2 regions of the Arthrobacter sp. PGP41 genome follow, and region 1 is predicted to be linked to the other one. Evidence: predicted binding sites of a transcription regulator. Region 1 holds the regulator's gene; the other holds the start of a gene.
The links. The regulator LexA, encoded in region 1, represses DNA repair genes until DNA is damaged. The targets are predictions, from matches to a motif close to TCGAACANNTGTTCGA.

Region 1 (7,525 bases):
ATGAGTGCACGAAGTAGAACCGCTCGTTTTCGACGCCGGCGAACAGCTTGGATCCCTCGGGCACCTTCACGGTGTTCCAGCCCATGTGCGGCACCACGTCGGCCGGCAGGAGCTCCACCTTGCCTGGCCATTCGCCGATGCCCTCCGCCTCCGTGCCGTGTTCGACGCCCGCCTCAAAAAGCACCTGGAGACCCACGCAGATCCCCAGCACCGGCCGGCCGCCGGCCACCCGCCTGCCGATAAGGCGGATGCCGTCCACGGCTTTGAGCTCCCGCATCACCGTTTCGAAGGCACCGACGCCGGGAACCACCAGGCCGTCGGCGTTCAGGACGTCCTCGGGCTTGGAGCTCAGGATGACTTCCGCGCCGGCGCGTTCAAGGGCTCGCACCGCGGACCGGACGTTGCCGGAACCGTAGTCCAGGACCGTGACGGTGGGCTTGCCTTCGGGCGAGGGGAGTTTCCGGGAGGCCGAGGGATCGACGATTGCGCCGTCCTGCAGGACCTGCCCGCTCACAGCGCACCCTTCGTGGAGGGGATTCCTTCAACGCGCGGATCGGGCTCAACTGCTGCGCGAAGTGCCCGGGCGAAGGCCTTGAACTGGGCTTCGACAATGTGGTGGGGATCCCGGCCCGCTATGACGTTCATGTGCAGGCAGATGCCGGCGTGCAGGGTGATCGCTTCGAAGACGTGGCGGGTGAGGGATCCGGTGAAGTGGCCGCCAATCAGGTGGTATTCCTGGCCGGCAGGCTCGCCGCCGTGCACCAGGTAGGGCCGCCCGGAGACGTCCACGACGGCGTGGGCCAGCGCTTCGTCCAGGGGAACGGTGGCTTCTCCAAACCGGCGGATCCCGGCTTTGTTCCCCAGGGCGGTGCGCAGCACTTCACCGAAGGTGATGGCAACGTCCTCCACCGTGTGGTGGACATCGATGTGGATGTCACCTGTGGCTTTGACGGTCATGTCGATCAGGGAGTGCTTGCAGAGCGCCGTGAGCATGTGGTCGTAGAACGGCACCGAGGTGTCGATGTCCGAGGCGCCGGTACCGTCGAGGTTGATTTCCACGAGCACAGAGGACTCACTGGTGGCACGTTCCATGCGCGCGGTGCGGGCCGCAGCAACATTCGATCCGGTGGTACTCATGCTTGGGTCCTTTTGGGCAGAAGGGGTGGTTCGGGGCGTCCAGCGCCGGTACTCCCAGTCTAGGCGGGAAGCTTGGCCTGGCTGGCAAGGATGCTTTCAAGGCAGGTGAGGAAAGCTGTGGTTTCGGTCTCAGTTCCGGCAGTGACGCGGAGATGGCCTGGGATTCCCACATCCCGGACCAGCACACCCGCATCCAGCAGTTCCTGCCACACCTGATGGGGGTTCTCCAGGCCGCCGAAAAACACATAGTTGGAGTCTGAGGCGGCAGGCTTGAGGCCCATCCTCAGCAGCTCGGAAACAATGCGGTCCCGCTGCTTCTTGATGTCCTCCACATCCGCCATCAGCGTCTCGCGGTGCTGGAGGGCGGCGAGGGCGGTGGCCTGGGTGATGGCCGAAAGGTGGTACGGGAGACGGACGAGCCGCAGCGCGTCGGTTACTTCGGGGGCCGCAGCCATGTAGCCGAGGCGGGCACCGGCCAGCGCGAACGCCTTGCTCATGGTCCTCGAGACGATCAGCCGTTCCCGCCCCGGCAGCAGCGTCAACGCACTGGGCGTTCCGTCGTGTGCAAACTCGTGGTAAGCCTCATCGACGATGACGATGGACTGGCTTTCTTCGCCGGCCTCGTAGACGGCTTCCACCACGTCCAGCCCGAGGCCGGTTCCCGTGGGGTTATTGGGTGAACACAGGAAGACGATGTTGGGCTGCAGCTCCTTGACCTGCCGCGCCGCCGATTCGGCGCTGAGTCCGTAATCGCCGGCACGCTCACCCACAATGTATTCCGTGTCCGTTCCGCTGGCCAGCAGGGGATACATGGAGTACGTGGGAGGGAATCCGAGCGCTGTACGTCCCGGCCCGCCGAAGGCCTGGAGTATCTGCTGAAGTACTTCGTTGGAGCCATTGGCCGCCCAAAGGTTGGATTCATCCAGCCCGTGCCCCAGGTACTCCGCCAACGCCTTTCGCAGCTCCGTGAATTCCCGGTCCGGGTATCGATTGAGTCCCGCTGCCGCATCGGATACCGCGGCGGTAATGGCTGCCCTGACGTCAGCCGGGACCCCGTGGGTGTTTTCATTCACGTTCAGGAGGATTGGAACGTCCAGCTGGGGCGCGCCATAGGGGGTAAGCCCGCGAAGGTTGCTGCGGAGGGGAAGCCGGTTCAGGCGCTCTAGCTGGTCATTCACCTGAACAGTTTAGTGCCAGCGCCGGACACCGGAAAATGTGACGGTTTCCTGTTCGCTCCCGCATGCTGCGCCCTCACGCCCGTGGAGAGGCAAAATGCCGGGCCCTAACTTGCAGGCACGAACAATTGCTGGCCGGGAAAGACCGCGCCGGCAGGGAGGTTGTTCAGCTGCACGATGTCCGCGACGACGTCCCGCGGGTCGCGCTCCGGCGAGACGCTGGCGGCGATACCCCACAACGACTCGCCTGGCTGGACCGTCACTGCGACAGTGGGCGTCGTTGCAAGATCCGTCGCGGACTCCGACGCCTTGGCCGGGGCATTGAAAAAGCCCGCCAGGGAGAAGAGCAGCGCAGCCAGCAGGACCAGCGGAATGCCGATTAGCACGATGCGACCGCGACGGGTCAGCCGAAGCGGCGGAAGAGGCGCAGGCCGCCCGGCCAGACGATTGTCCGACTGGGACATGATTTGCTGCACCGAAAGCAGCTGTTGGCGTGAACCCCGCGTAACAGATGTACCTGACATGATCTGAGCCCTCCTGGACCGTACTGTGCTGCCCGGACGTCCTTCCCGCCGCCCCCGGCCGGACGTATTCCGGCGCGGTCTTCGAAGGACCAGGGCAGTCAGTAGAACATATATTCGAACTTTGCTTTCTCTGTTTTAGCACCTATCAACGAACATTGTCGAGACTCGCTAGAACAAATGTTTGAAAAAGCAATGCGGCTGGCCTAGCTTTGAACCAAAGAACAACCACCCGGACAGTCGATCAGCAGGGTCTGACATTCAAGGGCGGGACCTTCCAGGGCCTGGCCATGGAACGGACCGGCGGAACCGAAAGGCATTGGCGAACATGGCAGCAGCAGCCGCCGGGGGCAGGGCAACCGCGCAACCGAAGAGGACCGCCAAGGGCCTGACTCCACGGCAGAAGAAAATCCTCGAAACCATCCAGCGCTCGGTCAACGAGAACGGGTACCCGCCGTCCATGCGGGAGATCGGCGACACCGTGGGGCTGGCGAGCCTTTCGAGCGTCACGCACCAGCTCTCCCAGCTTGAGAAGCTTGGCTACCTCCGCCGCGACCCCAAGCGGCCCCGGGCCATGGAAGTCCTCATGCCCCTGACCCTGGACGGCGGAGCCGCAAAGCCGGCCAGCCAGGCGTCCGCCGTGCGTTCACCCGGTACAGCGACTGTCACCGAACTGCCCACCGCCCTGGACACGGCAATGGTCCCCCTGGTGGGCCGGATCGCCGCAGGCGGCCCCATCCTTGCCGACCAGCTGGTGGAGGATGTCATGCCGCTCCCCAGGCAACTGGTGGGCCAGGGGGAACTGTTCATGCTTCGGGTAGCCGGGGATTCCATGGTGGATGCGGCCATCTGCGACGGCGACTGGGTTGTGGTCCGCCGCCAGCAGGATGCCGCCAACGGGGACATTGTGGCCGCGCTCCTGGATGACGAAGCCACCGTCAAGACATTCCGCCAGCGCGACGGCCACACGTGGCTGCTGCCGCAGAACACCCAGTACGAACCCATCCTCGGGGACCACGCCACCATCATGGGCAAGGTTGTGTCCGTACTCCGCTCGCTGTAGCCGGGAAACTCCGCCCGCCGCAGCGAGGCGGGCTCAGGCGTTTTCCCGGGCCAGCCGTTCCAGGGCTGCGATCGCCGTCTTCCGGTCTGTTGTGGACCAGAAGGGCGGCAGCGCCCCGCGGAGGAACCCGGCATAGCGCTCGGTGGCCAACCGGGAGTCCAGCACGGCCACCACTCCCCTGTCGCCCGTGGAACGGATCAGCCGGCCGGCCCCCTGGGCGAGCCGGATCGCGGCGTGCGTGGCCGAAACCGACATGAAGCCGTTTCCACCGGCCTGTGCTACCGCCCGTGAGCGCGCCGTCATGAGGGGATCGTCCGGCCGCGGAAACGGAATGCGGTCTATCACCACCAGCCGGCACGAGCCGCCGGGGACGTCCACGCCCTGCCAGAGGGACATGGTCCCGAACAGGCAGGTATCGGGCTCGTCGGCGAACTGCTTTACCAGGGCGGTCATGGTGGAGTCACCCTGGCAGAGGACCGTTATTCCCAGCTTGGGGCGAAGCGCCTCGGCCGCTTCCTCTGCCGCACGCCGGGACGAGAACAGGCACAGTGCCCCGCCACCGGATGCACGGATCAGGGCTTCCAGTTCGTCCAGCGCTTCCGGGGAGGCGCCCCGGCCGGGCTTCGGCAGGTGCCCGGCAACGTAGAGGATGCCCTGCTTCGGGTAGTCGAAGGGCGATCCCACGTCAACGCCGGTCCAGCTGGGGGCGCCGTCGCCCACCAGGCCCAGTCCGCCCGCTGCAGGCTCGAATGCGGAACCGATGGCCAGCGTCGCGGAGGTCAGCACCACCGTGTGGCCGGCGAAGAGCCCCTCACGCAGCCTTCCGGCAACGGACAGCGGCGCAATGTTGATCAACGCCGGAGCGGTCTCGTCCGGCTGGGAGAATCCCTGCGCAGGATCAAAGGAGCTGGCACGGGAAAACCACACCACTTCGCGGTTCTCCCGGGCTGCCAGGAGCCGTTCACAAAGTTCCAGGATGAGCAGCAGCCGGGACCGCGCAAGCTGCCTGCCGCCGTCGGCCGTGGCGCTGCTGTCCCCCTTTGAATCCGAGAGGGCAGCGCGGCAGGCGTCCCGCAGCTGGTCCACGCAGTCCAGCTGTTCATCGTTGAGCCCGTTCGGGAGCAGCCCGTTGGGTACGCCTGCCAATGCGAGCTCCAAGTTGGCGGCTGCGGCGTTCAACGCATCAACCGTGATGGCCGTGTGCTTCCGCGCACCGGCGGCAGCAGCGTGGACCATGGCCACCGAGAGCTGGCCGGAGACCGCCCCGGTGACCCTGTCCTGCAGTTCATGGGCCTCATCCACCACCACCACGTCATACTCGGGCAGGACGGCCAGGCCTTCGAACGCGCTGACAGCGAGCATCGCATGGTTGGTGACCACAACATCCGCTTCAGCAGCATCCTGGCGCGCCAGTTCGCTGAAGCATTCCGCGGCCATGGGGCACTTCTGGGCGCCCAGGCACTCCATGGAGGTCACCGAAACCTGCCGCCAGGCACGGTCCGTGACGCCCGGCAGGAGTTCATCCCGGTCGCCCGTGTGGGTCTTTTCAGCCCATTCCCGGAGCCGCACCACCTCCTTGCCGAGCTGGGACGAGGGGCCGCCCACGGCTGCTGCGAAATGCGGGACGCTGGTGTCCTCGCCCAGGCTGAACAGCTGGCCCTCGGACGGCTCCTCACTGGGGAAGCCGCCTTCCAGCTTGTGCCGGCAGACGTAGTTGGAGCGGCCCTTGACCAGGGCCACTTTGACGGGCCTGTCCAGGGCGGGCGTGATCGCCTTGAGCAGCCGGGGCAGGTCCCTGCCCACAATCTGCGTCTGGAGGGCCAGGGTGGCCGTTGACACCAGGGCGGGCTTGTTGCTCTGCAGGGCGTGCGCGATCAGGGGGATGAGGTAGGCCAGGGACTTGCCGGTGCCGGTCCCCGCCTGGACCAGCAGGTGGTCCCCCGATTCAATGGCGCGGGCCACCTGCCTGGCCATCTCGTGCTGGCCGGCACGGCTTTGCCCGCCCATGCCGGCCACGGCCCGGTCGAGCAGTTCGATCACGAACTGCTCGCCGGCCGTTTCCGTGGCTTCTCCCGCCACGGCCTCAGTCATTGCTGACGAAAGGTTCCAGTTCAGCCGCGAAGCCTTCCCGGACCATCACGACGGCCCTGGTTCCGGCTTCAACGTGGTCGACGCTGATGATCTCGGCGTCGGAGTCGTGAAGCTTGCTGAGCAGGTCTCCGCGGTCGTACGGGATAAGCAGTTCCAGCTTGACGCTGGGCCGGGGAATGGCGTCGCTGATTGCCTTCAGCAGCTCGCCGATGCCTTCCCCCGTACGGGCCGAGACCACCACGTGCCGGGGCTCGCGCTGCTTGAGCCGTTCCACCACGAACGGATCAGCGGCATCGGCTTTGTTGAGCACGATGATTTCGGGCACCTTGCGGGCATCCACCTCGCTGAAGACCTTGCGGACTGCGGCGATCTGCCCCTCGGGATCCGGGTGCGAAACGTCCACCACGTGCAGGATCAGGTCCGCGTCGGCGACTTCCTCGAGCGTGGAGCGGAACGCTTCCACCAGCTGGGTTGGCAGCGAACGGACGAACCCCACGGTGTCGGCAAGGGTATAGCCCAGGCCATCCGCGGTTTCCGCTTTGCGGACGGTGGGATCCAGGGTGGCGAACAGGGCGTTCTCCACCAGGACTCCGGCGTCGGTCAGGCGGTTCAGCAGGGAGGACTTGCCCGCGTTGGTGTACCCGGCAATCGCTACGGACGGCACGGCATTACGACGGCGGTTGGCCCGTTTGGTCTCGCGGGCCGGCTTCATCGCGGCGATCTCCCGCCGCAGCTTGGCCATCCGTGTACGGATCCGGCGGCGGTCCAGCTCGATCTTTGTCTCACCGGGACCACGTGAACCCATGCCGGCAGCCGCGCTGCCCACCTGGCCACCGGCCTGGCGGGACATCGACTCACCCCAGCCACGCAGGCGCGGCAGGAGGTACTCCAGCTGGGCCAGCTCCACCTGGGCTTTGCCTTCGCGGCTCTTGGCGTGCTGGGCAAAGATGTCCAGGATCAGGGCCGTCCGGTCGATGACCTTGACCTTGACGATGTCCTCCAGGCCCCGGCGCTGGGAGGGCGCGAGCTCGGCATCCACCACCACGGTGTCAGCGCCGGTGGACATCACGATGTCCCGGAGCTCCAGGGCCTTGCCCGAGCCGAGGAACGTTCCAGGATCCGGCTTGTCGCGCCGCTGGACGAGCCCGTCCAAAACCTCGGAGCCGGCAGTCTCCGCGAGGGCTGCGAGCTCCCGCAGCGAGTTCTCGGCGTCGGCCAGGGTCCCCTCGGACCAGAGCCCGGCCAGGACCACGCGTTCAAGGCGCAGCTGCCGGTACTCGACCTCGGTAACGTCTTCCAGTTCGGTGGAAAGCCCTGCCGTGCGGCGCAGGGCGCGGCGTTCCTCAAGGTCCTGCTGGTCGCCGTCGTACGTTGTGTGTTCTTCGTCCAGGCGGGAAATCGCCTGGGCTTTGCCGAGCATTGCCTTCCCGTCCCGGCCCTCCTCGCCGCCGCTTGGCACGCTGAGTTTCCTGGCCGGTACGTCCTTGGAGAGAATCCGGTCGATGACAGCTTGGATTTCCGCAGGACTCATGTCCTGG
Region 2 (7,525 bases), 870 kb from region 1:
CGGATGCCTGCGGCCTTGAGCTGGTCGACGACGTCGAACATGTATTCATTGAACGTTTCCGCCACGGGGATGCCCACCACCTGCACCGGGGCCAGCCAGGCGGGGAAGGCGCCGGCGTAATGCTCGGTGAGCACTCCCATGAACCGCTCAATCGATCCGAACAGGGCGCGGTGGATCATAACGGGCCGCTGGCGCGTGCCGTCTGCCGCCTGGAATTCCAGTTCGAACCGTTCCGGCAGGTTGAAGTCCAGCTGGATGGTGGACATCTGCCAGGTCCGGCCCAGGGCGTCCTTCGCCTGCACGGAGATCTTGGGGCCGTAGAACGCGGCCCCGCCCGGATCAGCGACAAGTTCCAGGCCTGATTCCTCGGCCACTTCGGCGAGGGTCCGGGTGGCTTCCTCCCAGGCGGCGTCGTCACCGACGAACTTCTCCGGATCCTTGGTGGAAAGCTCCAGGTAGAAGTCGTTCAGGCCGTAGTCCTTGAGCAGGTCGAGCACGAACGTCAGGGTCTTGGTGAGCTCACCCTTCATCTGCTCGCGGGTGCAGTAGATGTGGGCGTCGTCCTGTGTCATGCCGCGGACCCGGGTCAGCCCGTGCACCACGCCGGACTTCTCGTACCGGTACACGGACCCGAATTCGAACAGCCGCAGGGGCAGCTCACGGTAGGAGCGGCCGCGGGACCGGAAGACCAGGTTGTGCATGGGGCAGTTCATCGGCTTGAGGTAGTAGTCCTGGCCGGGTTTGCGGACGGTGCCGTCTTCATTGAGTTCGGCGTCCACATGCATGGCCGGGAACATGCCGTCCTTGTACCAGTCCAGGTGGCCCGAGACCTCGTACAGGTGGCCCTTGGTGATATGCGGCGTGTACACGAACTCATAGCCGGCCTCAACATGGCGCTGCCGGGAGTAGTCCTCCATCTCCTTGCGGATGATGCCGCCCTTGGGGTGGAAGACCGGAAGGCCCGAGCCGAGTTCGTCCGGGAAGGAGAACAGGTCCAGTTCAGAGCCGAGCTTGCGGTGGTCCCGGCGTTCGGCCTCGGCGATGCGCTCCTGGTAGGCCTTGAGCGCGTCCTTGGTGGGCCACGCAGTGCCGTAGATCCGCTGCAGCTGCTGGTTCTTCTGGTTGCCCAGCCAGTAGGCGGAGGACGAACGGGTGAGGGCGAAGGCATTGGAGATCAGCTTGGTGTTGGGCAGGTGCGGCCCGCGGCAAAGGTCGCACCAGACGGTGGTCCCGTCCTTGCGCTCCACGTTGTCGTAGATGGTGATGTCGCCGGCGCCGACCTCAACGTTGACGCCCTCGCCGGCCTCTGCGGCTTCATTCTTCTTGCCAAGGAGTTCAAGCTTGTAGGGCTCGTCCTTCATCGCTTCGCGGGCCTCGTCCTCGTTGACCACGCGGCGGACGAACTTCTGGTTCTGGTTGATGATCTTCTGCATCATCTTTTCGAGGGTCTTGAGGTCCTCGGGAGTGAACGGCTCGGCAACATCGAAATCGAAGTAGAAGCCGTCGGTGATGTACGGGCCGATGCCCAGTTTGGCGTCCGGCCGCAACTGCTGGACGGCCTGTGCCATGACGTGGGCGGTGGAGTGGCGGAGGACGTTGAGCCCGTCCGGGGAATCGATGGTTACGCCCTCGACGTCAGCGCCTTCAGGCAGCTCCTGGTCCAGGTCCTTAAGCTCGCCATTGACGCGGGCAACAACAACATCACGGCGCTCAAAGAAGAGTTCCGCACCGGTTGTCCCGGTAGTCACCTTGGTCTCTTCGCCATCGACGAGAAGGGTGATCTGCTGGGCATCTGACACGGGTGTCTCCTATTCAAAGTTAAGGCTTCATAGCTTGTGGCATACGGGGACCACAGCCAGCCATCGTCAATGCTATCGGTTCCGCTCAGGCCCGACCAACGCGGCGCACCCGAGGATCAGCCGCTGAATCCCGTGATGGCGAGGGTGCGGGTGATTCCGTCCAGGGGGTGCCGGGCCTCCGGTTCCTGCGCCTGGGAACCCTGGAACGGCAAGGTTTCGGTGCGGCTCAGGTCCCAGGCCATGCTCGCGCTCAGGCTTATTCCCCGCGGGCCGGTCCGCCTGGTGGTGCCACGGATCAGGAGCAGCCGGGTTCCAAAGAGGAGCATTCCTGCCTTTTCCTGGGCTTCATGGAAGAAGACCGAATCTATGCAGCCGGTGCCGTCGTCGATGCTGATGAAAACTACCCGCCGGCCGCCCCGCATGGGCGGCGTCTGGGTTGCCACGCGAACCCCGGCCACCAGCACTTCCGTCCCGTTCCGCAGTCCGAGGAGCTTATCCGCCGTGGTGACTCCCAGCCTGTTGAGCATCGGCCGGTGGCTGTCCATCAGGTGGCTGCTGACATCAACAGCCATAAGGTCGAGTTCGGCCCGCACATTCTCCACCAAGGTTGGCGCCGGCAGCCCCGGCTTGACGTTGCGCAGCTCAACATCCCCCAAAGGCAGGGAGAGCTGCCCCTCGATAACCTCCACTCCTTTCCGTCCACTGCCGGAACCTTGGAGTTTTTGCAGATGTTGGACAAGGTCCGCACGGTTTGCATTGCCGCCTGCCTCCCGGTGAAGGGAATCAAAAGCGCCCAGCTGGGCCAGCCTTTTGATGCCGGGCTTGCTGATCCTTGACCGTGCCCTCAGGTCAGCGAGGGAGTCGAAGGGCTGGCCGGCGACGATCCGCTTAAGTTCTGTTGCGGACAATCCGTAAATGCCGTTCAGGCTTAGCCTGATTCCCAGTTTTCCTTCATCCGGGCCTTGCCCTACCCGTTCCACCCGGTACTCCGCCTTGCTTCGGTTGATGTCCAACGGGAGGATCGTGATCCCCAGGCGCCGGGCTTCCGCTACCAGCAGCCTTTTGGGGTACATCCCGGGATCGTGTTCCCACAGCCCGGCAAGGAATGCTTCGGGATGGTGAGCTTTCAGCCAGGCAGACTGGTATGTGGGGACGGCAAAGGCAGCACCATGCGCCTTGCAGAATCCGAAGCTTCCGAAGGCTTTCAAGGTCCCCCAGACGTTGTCCACCACAGCGGGTGCGTAGCCCCTTTCCCTAGCCGCTTTGCGGAAGAACTCCTCCACGCCCGGCTCAAGGGCGTCGTTGCCCAATGCACGGCGGAACTCGTCCGCCCGTGCAAGTCCGCAGCCTGTCATGACGTCGAAGGTCTTCAGGATCTGTTCGTGGAAAACGGTGACGCCGTGGGTCTCCGCGAGGACCGGTTTCAGGTCCGGATGGGGGTACACCTCGGGGGCGAAACCATGCCGGTGCTCAAGGAAGGGCCGAACCATGTCCGATTTCATGGGGCCGGGGCGGAACAGTGAGATATCGATGATGAGGTCGTTGAATTCCCGGGGTGCCATCTTGCCGATGAGCTCACGCTGCCCGGGCGATTCAATCTGGAAGCAGCCCAGGGTGTGGGTGCTCCTGATCAGTTCAAAGGTGGCTTCATCATCCAGCGGGACGGCATTGAGGTCGATGCGTCCGTTGTCCGCAATGTAGTCGGGACCGGCACCGTCCGGACCAGGTGAATGCTTTCCGGCTGCCACCACTTCTTCCTTGGAGGGGTGGATACGGATGACTTCCCGCACGGCAAAAGCCATGGCGCTTTGCATCCGGACCCCAAGGACATCAAGCTTGAGCATGCCCATGGGATCCATGTCGTGTTTATCGAACTGGCTCATGGGGAGGCCAAGTCCACTGGGCTGCACAGGAGTGCGGTCAAGCAGGGTTGCGTCGCCAAGGATCACGCCGCAGGGATGCATGGAGATATGCCGGGGCAGCCTGTCAAGGCGTTCCGTCAGGTCCACCAACAGATCAAGTTGCTGGTTTCCATCCAGGTCCCGCTGTTCCACCCGGCCGGCGAACTCCCGAAGTTCAGGTTTTTCCTGGAGTGCTTCACGGAAGTTGCGGGCAGAAAAGCGCCACAGCTGCTTTGCAATCTCCCCCACCTCGTCGTCGTCCATGCCCAGCGCCATGCCGGCGTCCCGCACTGCACCCCTGGCCCGGTAGCCATTCTGCATGCTCATCAGGGTGACCCGCTCGGTACCAAAGCGCTGAAAAATCCGGTGGTAGACGTTGTGCCGCTCCGCGCTTTCAACGTCGATATCAATATCCGGAAGTGTTGCCCGGTCCTGCGACAGGAAGCGTTCGAAAATCAGGTCATGCTGCAGGGGGTTCACCTGGCTGACGTCGATCAGGTAATTGACCAGGCTTGAGGCGCCGGATCCACGGGCTGCTGCCCGCACTCCCATTTCCTGGATCATGCGGGACACCTCGGCAACCGTCAGGAAATAGGAGGAGAAGCCAAGGTTGCGGATGATGCCCAGTTCGTGATCGAGCCGGGAGCGCATCCTTTGTCCGGCAGTACCAGTAATTCCCGGGAACCGCCTGGTGATTCCAGCCTGGCACCGCTGGACGAGTTCAAGATGCGGATCCTGGCTGATCCCGATCACTGAAGCTTCCGGCACCACGGGCTGCTTCCACCCCATGTCCGTGACCGGATCAATCCTGCAAAGGTCCGCCAGCGCCTCGGTCTGCTTCATCAGTTGCTTGAGGTCCGCTGCGCCATAGCCTGCCGCAGAAATGATCTCCTTGCCCAGGCGGAGCATCTCCGCGGAGGATTTAAGCCAGCCTTGGCCTGTTGGCTGCAGCAGGGGCTCTTCCGCGAGTTCCGGCAGGGATTTCAGGGTGCGTGCTGAGTCGAGCACATCCGCGGTGGGTGCTCCGTCTGCAGCGCAGTACCGGACGGCGTTTGTCAGGATTGCAGGAACATGATGCTCTTCTGCCAGCTTGAGCATGCGGACAGCATGGGCTGTACTCAAGGGCTTTCCGGGTGCGCTGAGCTGGGAGACTATCTCGGCAACCAAAGTGCCTGCGGGCATTGCGTCCAGCCATTGCATGAACAAGGTGCGCGGGCGAAGGTAGCGCCGCCCGCCCATGGCCCGGCCGACGTCGGAATCTGGCCCGATCAGGACAGTCAACACCGGTTTCAGGGTTTGGGGATCGAGGGTTCGGGAAGCAAGTTCCGCCCTGGTCACGGCAACTGGAACCGTTCCCCCGGATTTCCCGGAGGTACGGGCATGGGCATCTGATATCAGCCTGCAGAGCGCGCGGTAGCCCGCCCCGTTGTTGTTGCCCCGAGCCAGCACCACCACCCTGCCGGCAAGCTGGGTGCGGTGATCGTCGTCGTCGTCAAATACCGCAAGGTCAACACCCACAATGGGATCAATGCCCGCTCCCATGCATGCCTTGAGGTGTTTGATGGTTCCGTACAAACCGTCACGGTCAGTGCAGGCAAGTGCTGTTGCACCGTCAGCGGCGGCGGCCTGTGCCAGTTCCTCAGGCCAGGAGACGCCGTAGTGCGCACTGAAGGCAGTGGAGACGTGAAGATGGGTGAAGCTCATGCTGTCCTTGGCCGGAGTGCGTCATGGATGCGCAGCAGCCGCCAGCGGCCGCTTTGGATATGCCTGGTGAGGTCAAGCGTCAAAGTTTCTTCCGGCTCAAGGGCTCCAAGGACAGGGGGGTCAGGCCGCACCTGGACCCGCCAGATTTCGTGGTCCACCAGTCCGGGTCCACTGCCAAGCGGAGCGCGGCTTTCTTCCGCCCACCATTGCCGGCGTTCGTACCAGCGCACCGGTTCAGCACAAACAGCATAGGAACGTCCTGCCCACAGCAGGCGCAGGGGTTCGCCGTAAGCGCCGCACTCGACGTCCACGGATTGGCTGAACATGCCCATGGCGCCTCCCGGATCCAAACTGGTTTATTCGAATACTTGTTCGAATACATCCAGTCTACCCCTGCCCTGAACGTGCGCAAAGAAGGGTACGGGGAAGGACAAGGAGAATGGCGCGCAAGGGTGGACGGACCGATCGACAGGGAGCAGGATGGTGCCATGAGCACCCAAGACGCACTTCTAAAGCAGGCAAGCATTTCAACCCAGGACTCCACCGTGGTGGCCACGTTCAATATAGACGGCACCATCCCGTCGTCCGGTGCTTACGTGGTTGGGCTGGTAGGTGCTACGCCGGACTATTCAACACAACGGCGGTTATGCATTGAGTTCATGAACGGGGAGGCGATTGCCTTTTACTCATTCAACCGTGAACAGGGAGTCGAAGAAGACTACGACCTGTCCGGCGTGACCCACTCCGATAGCACCATTACGGGCAGCTTCCCCATGGCGGCCTTGAACGGCCTTGGCAAGGGGCATGTCATGTCAGCCTTCAGCGAGGCCGAAGGCAGGGAATTCCAGCACGGCGTCCCCGTGGAGGAACACCTCTGAACAAGGGCTTGCGGGCAGCTCAGCTGTTCCCTTTGTGGACCCGCATTTCCAGTTCGATGAAGCCGGAGATCATTGCCCGGTACGTGGACTCCACGATGTCCGGGTCGATGTCTTTTTTCTCCGCTGCCGAGCGGACATGCTCAATGATTCGCTCCACGCGCCCGGGCGCTCGGACTTCGGCGTCATCGCCCTTGAGGGTTCCGGCAATCCGGATCAGCCGTTCCCGGCGGGCGATGAGGGTGACAATCTGGTCATCAACCTCGTCAACAGCAATGCGGACCGCAGCGAGCTGTTCCTTGTCGGCCAAAGCATCTCGATCATTTCCTTGAATTGTCGCCATCGTCTGACAGTATCGAAGCATGCAGCCCAGAGTCGACTTCATCTCACTAGGTGTCCGCAGCGTTTCCGCCTCCCGCGCGTTCTATGTGGACGGCCTTGGCTGGCCGGTCCACCGTGAACTTGCGGAGGATGTTGTGTTCATCCAGGTGAACCACGGTTTGGTGCTGTCCCTGTGGGACGTGCGCCAGATGCAGGCTGACGCCGGCGTCAGTCCGCCCGGCCCGGTTCCCTGCATCACGCTTAGCCACAACCTTCCGTCCACTGAGGACGTGGACCGTGTCATGGAAGAAGCGGCCGCTGCGGGGGCCGTCATTATCGCGGAACCCATCACCCAGCCGTGGGGCGGGTACAGCGGATACTTCGCCGATCCGGACGGCTTCCGGTGGGAGGTTGCCTACAATCCCACCTGGAGAGTGGACGACGACGGCGCGGTCACCGTTTAGCGCTTGCCGCGGGTCCGCGCCGGACTGCTAGAAGAGTGCTTCAACGGGCCGGATGAGTTCCGGCCCGTTGTTCCGGACGTTGCCGACTTCTTTCCCGACTGAGTCCACGCGCCAGTCCGCCGCCACGTCCTTGACCCCCGCCCGCACCAGGTCAACCAGGCCTGCGGCGTCGTCCGCGGCCGGGTCGAGCCATGCCCGCATCGTGGCTTTGTCCATGGGCAGCGGCACGCGGTCATGCAAGGCGGTGAGTTTTCCGAACACCGTCGACTCACTGCCCGGCGGCGGCGTGTCAGTGGTCAGGATGGACGTGGAGAGCATCCAGCCGCCGGGCTCCCCTGCCGGCCACGCGGGATCCTTCCACCACTCATAGAGCCCTGCGAAGACCAGGCCCGTCCCCCCGCCCGGGTGCACATAGTACGGCTGCTTGGATTTTCCCGGACCCTGCTTCCATTCGTAGTATC

Region 2: C3B78_RS10930 (DUF6504 family protein) is a predicted target of LexA. The motif match lies at 5,765-5,780, and genes of this name have one in related genera.

What each region holds. Positions count from the first base shown of each region.
Region 1 is NZ_CP026514.1:1,533,008-1,540,532, reverse strand. It holds gene hisH (imidazole glycerol phosphate synthase subunit HisH) at 1-514, opposite strand, end outside; gene hisB (imidazoleglycerol-phosphate dehydratase HisB) at 511-1,137, opposite strand; gene C3B78_RS06975 (histidinol-phosphate transaminase) at 1,197-2,315, opposite strand; gene C3B78_RS06970 (LysM peptidoglycan-binding domain-containing protein) at 2,420-2,776, opposite strand; gene lexA (transcriptional repressor LexA) at 3,162-3,896, shown strand; gene C3B78_RS06960 (ATP-dependent DNA helicase) at 3,930-5,987, opposite strand; gene hflX (GTPase HflX) at 5,980-7,525, opposite strand, start outside.
Region 2 is NZ_CP026514.1:2,405,963-2,413,487, forward strand. It holds gene thrS (threonine--tRNA ligase) at 1-1,799, opposite strand, end outside; gene C3B78_RS10925 (DNA polymerase III subunit alpha) at 1,916-5,404, opposite strand; gene C3B78_RS10930 (DUF6504 family protein) at 5,401-5,736, opposite strand; gene C3B78_RS10935 (hypothetical protein) at 5,893-6,282, shown strand; gene C3B78_RS10940 (chorismate mutase) at 6,302-6,622, opposite strand; gene C3B78_RS10945 (VOC family protein) at 6,642-7,064, shown strand; gene C3B78_RS10950 (SOS response-associated peptidase) at 7,092-7,525, opposite strand, start outside.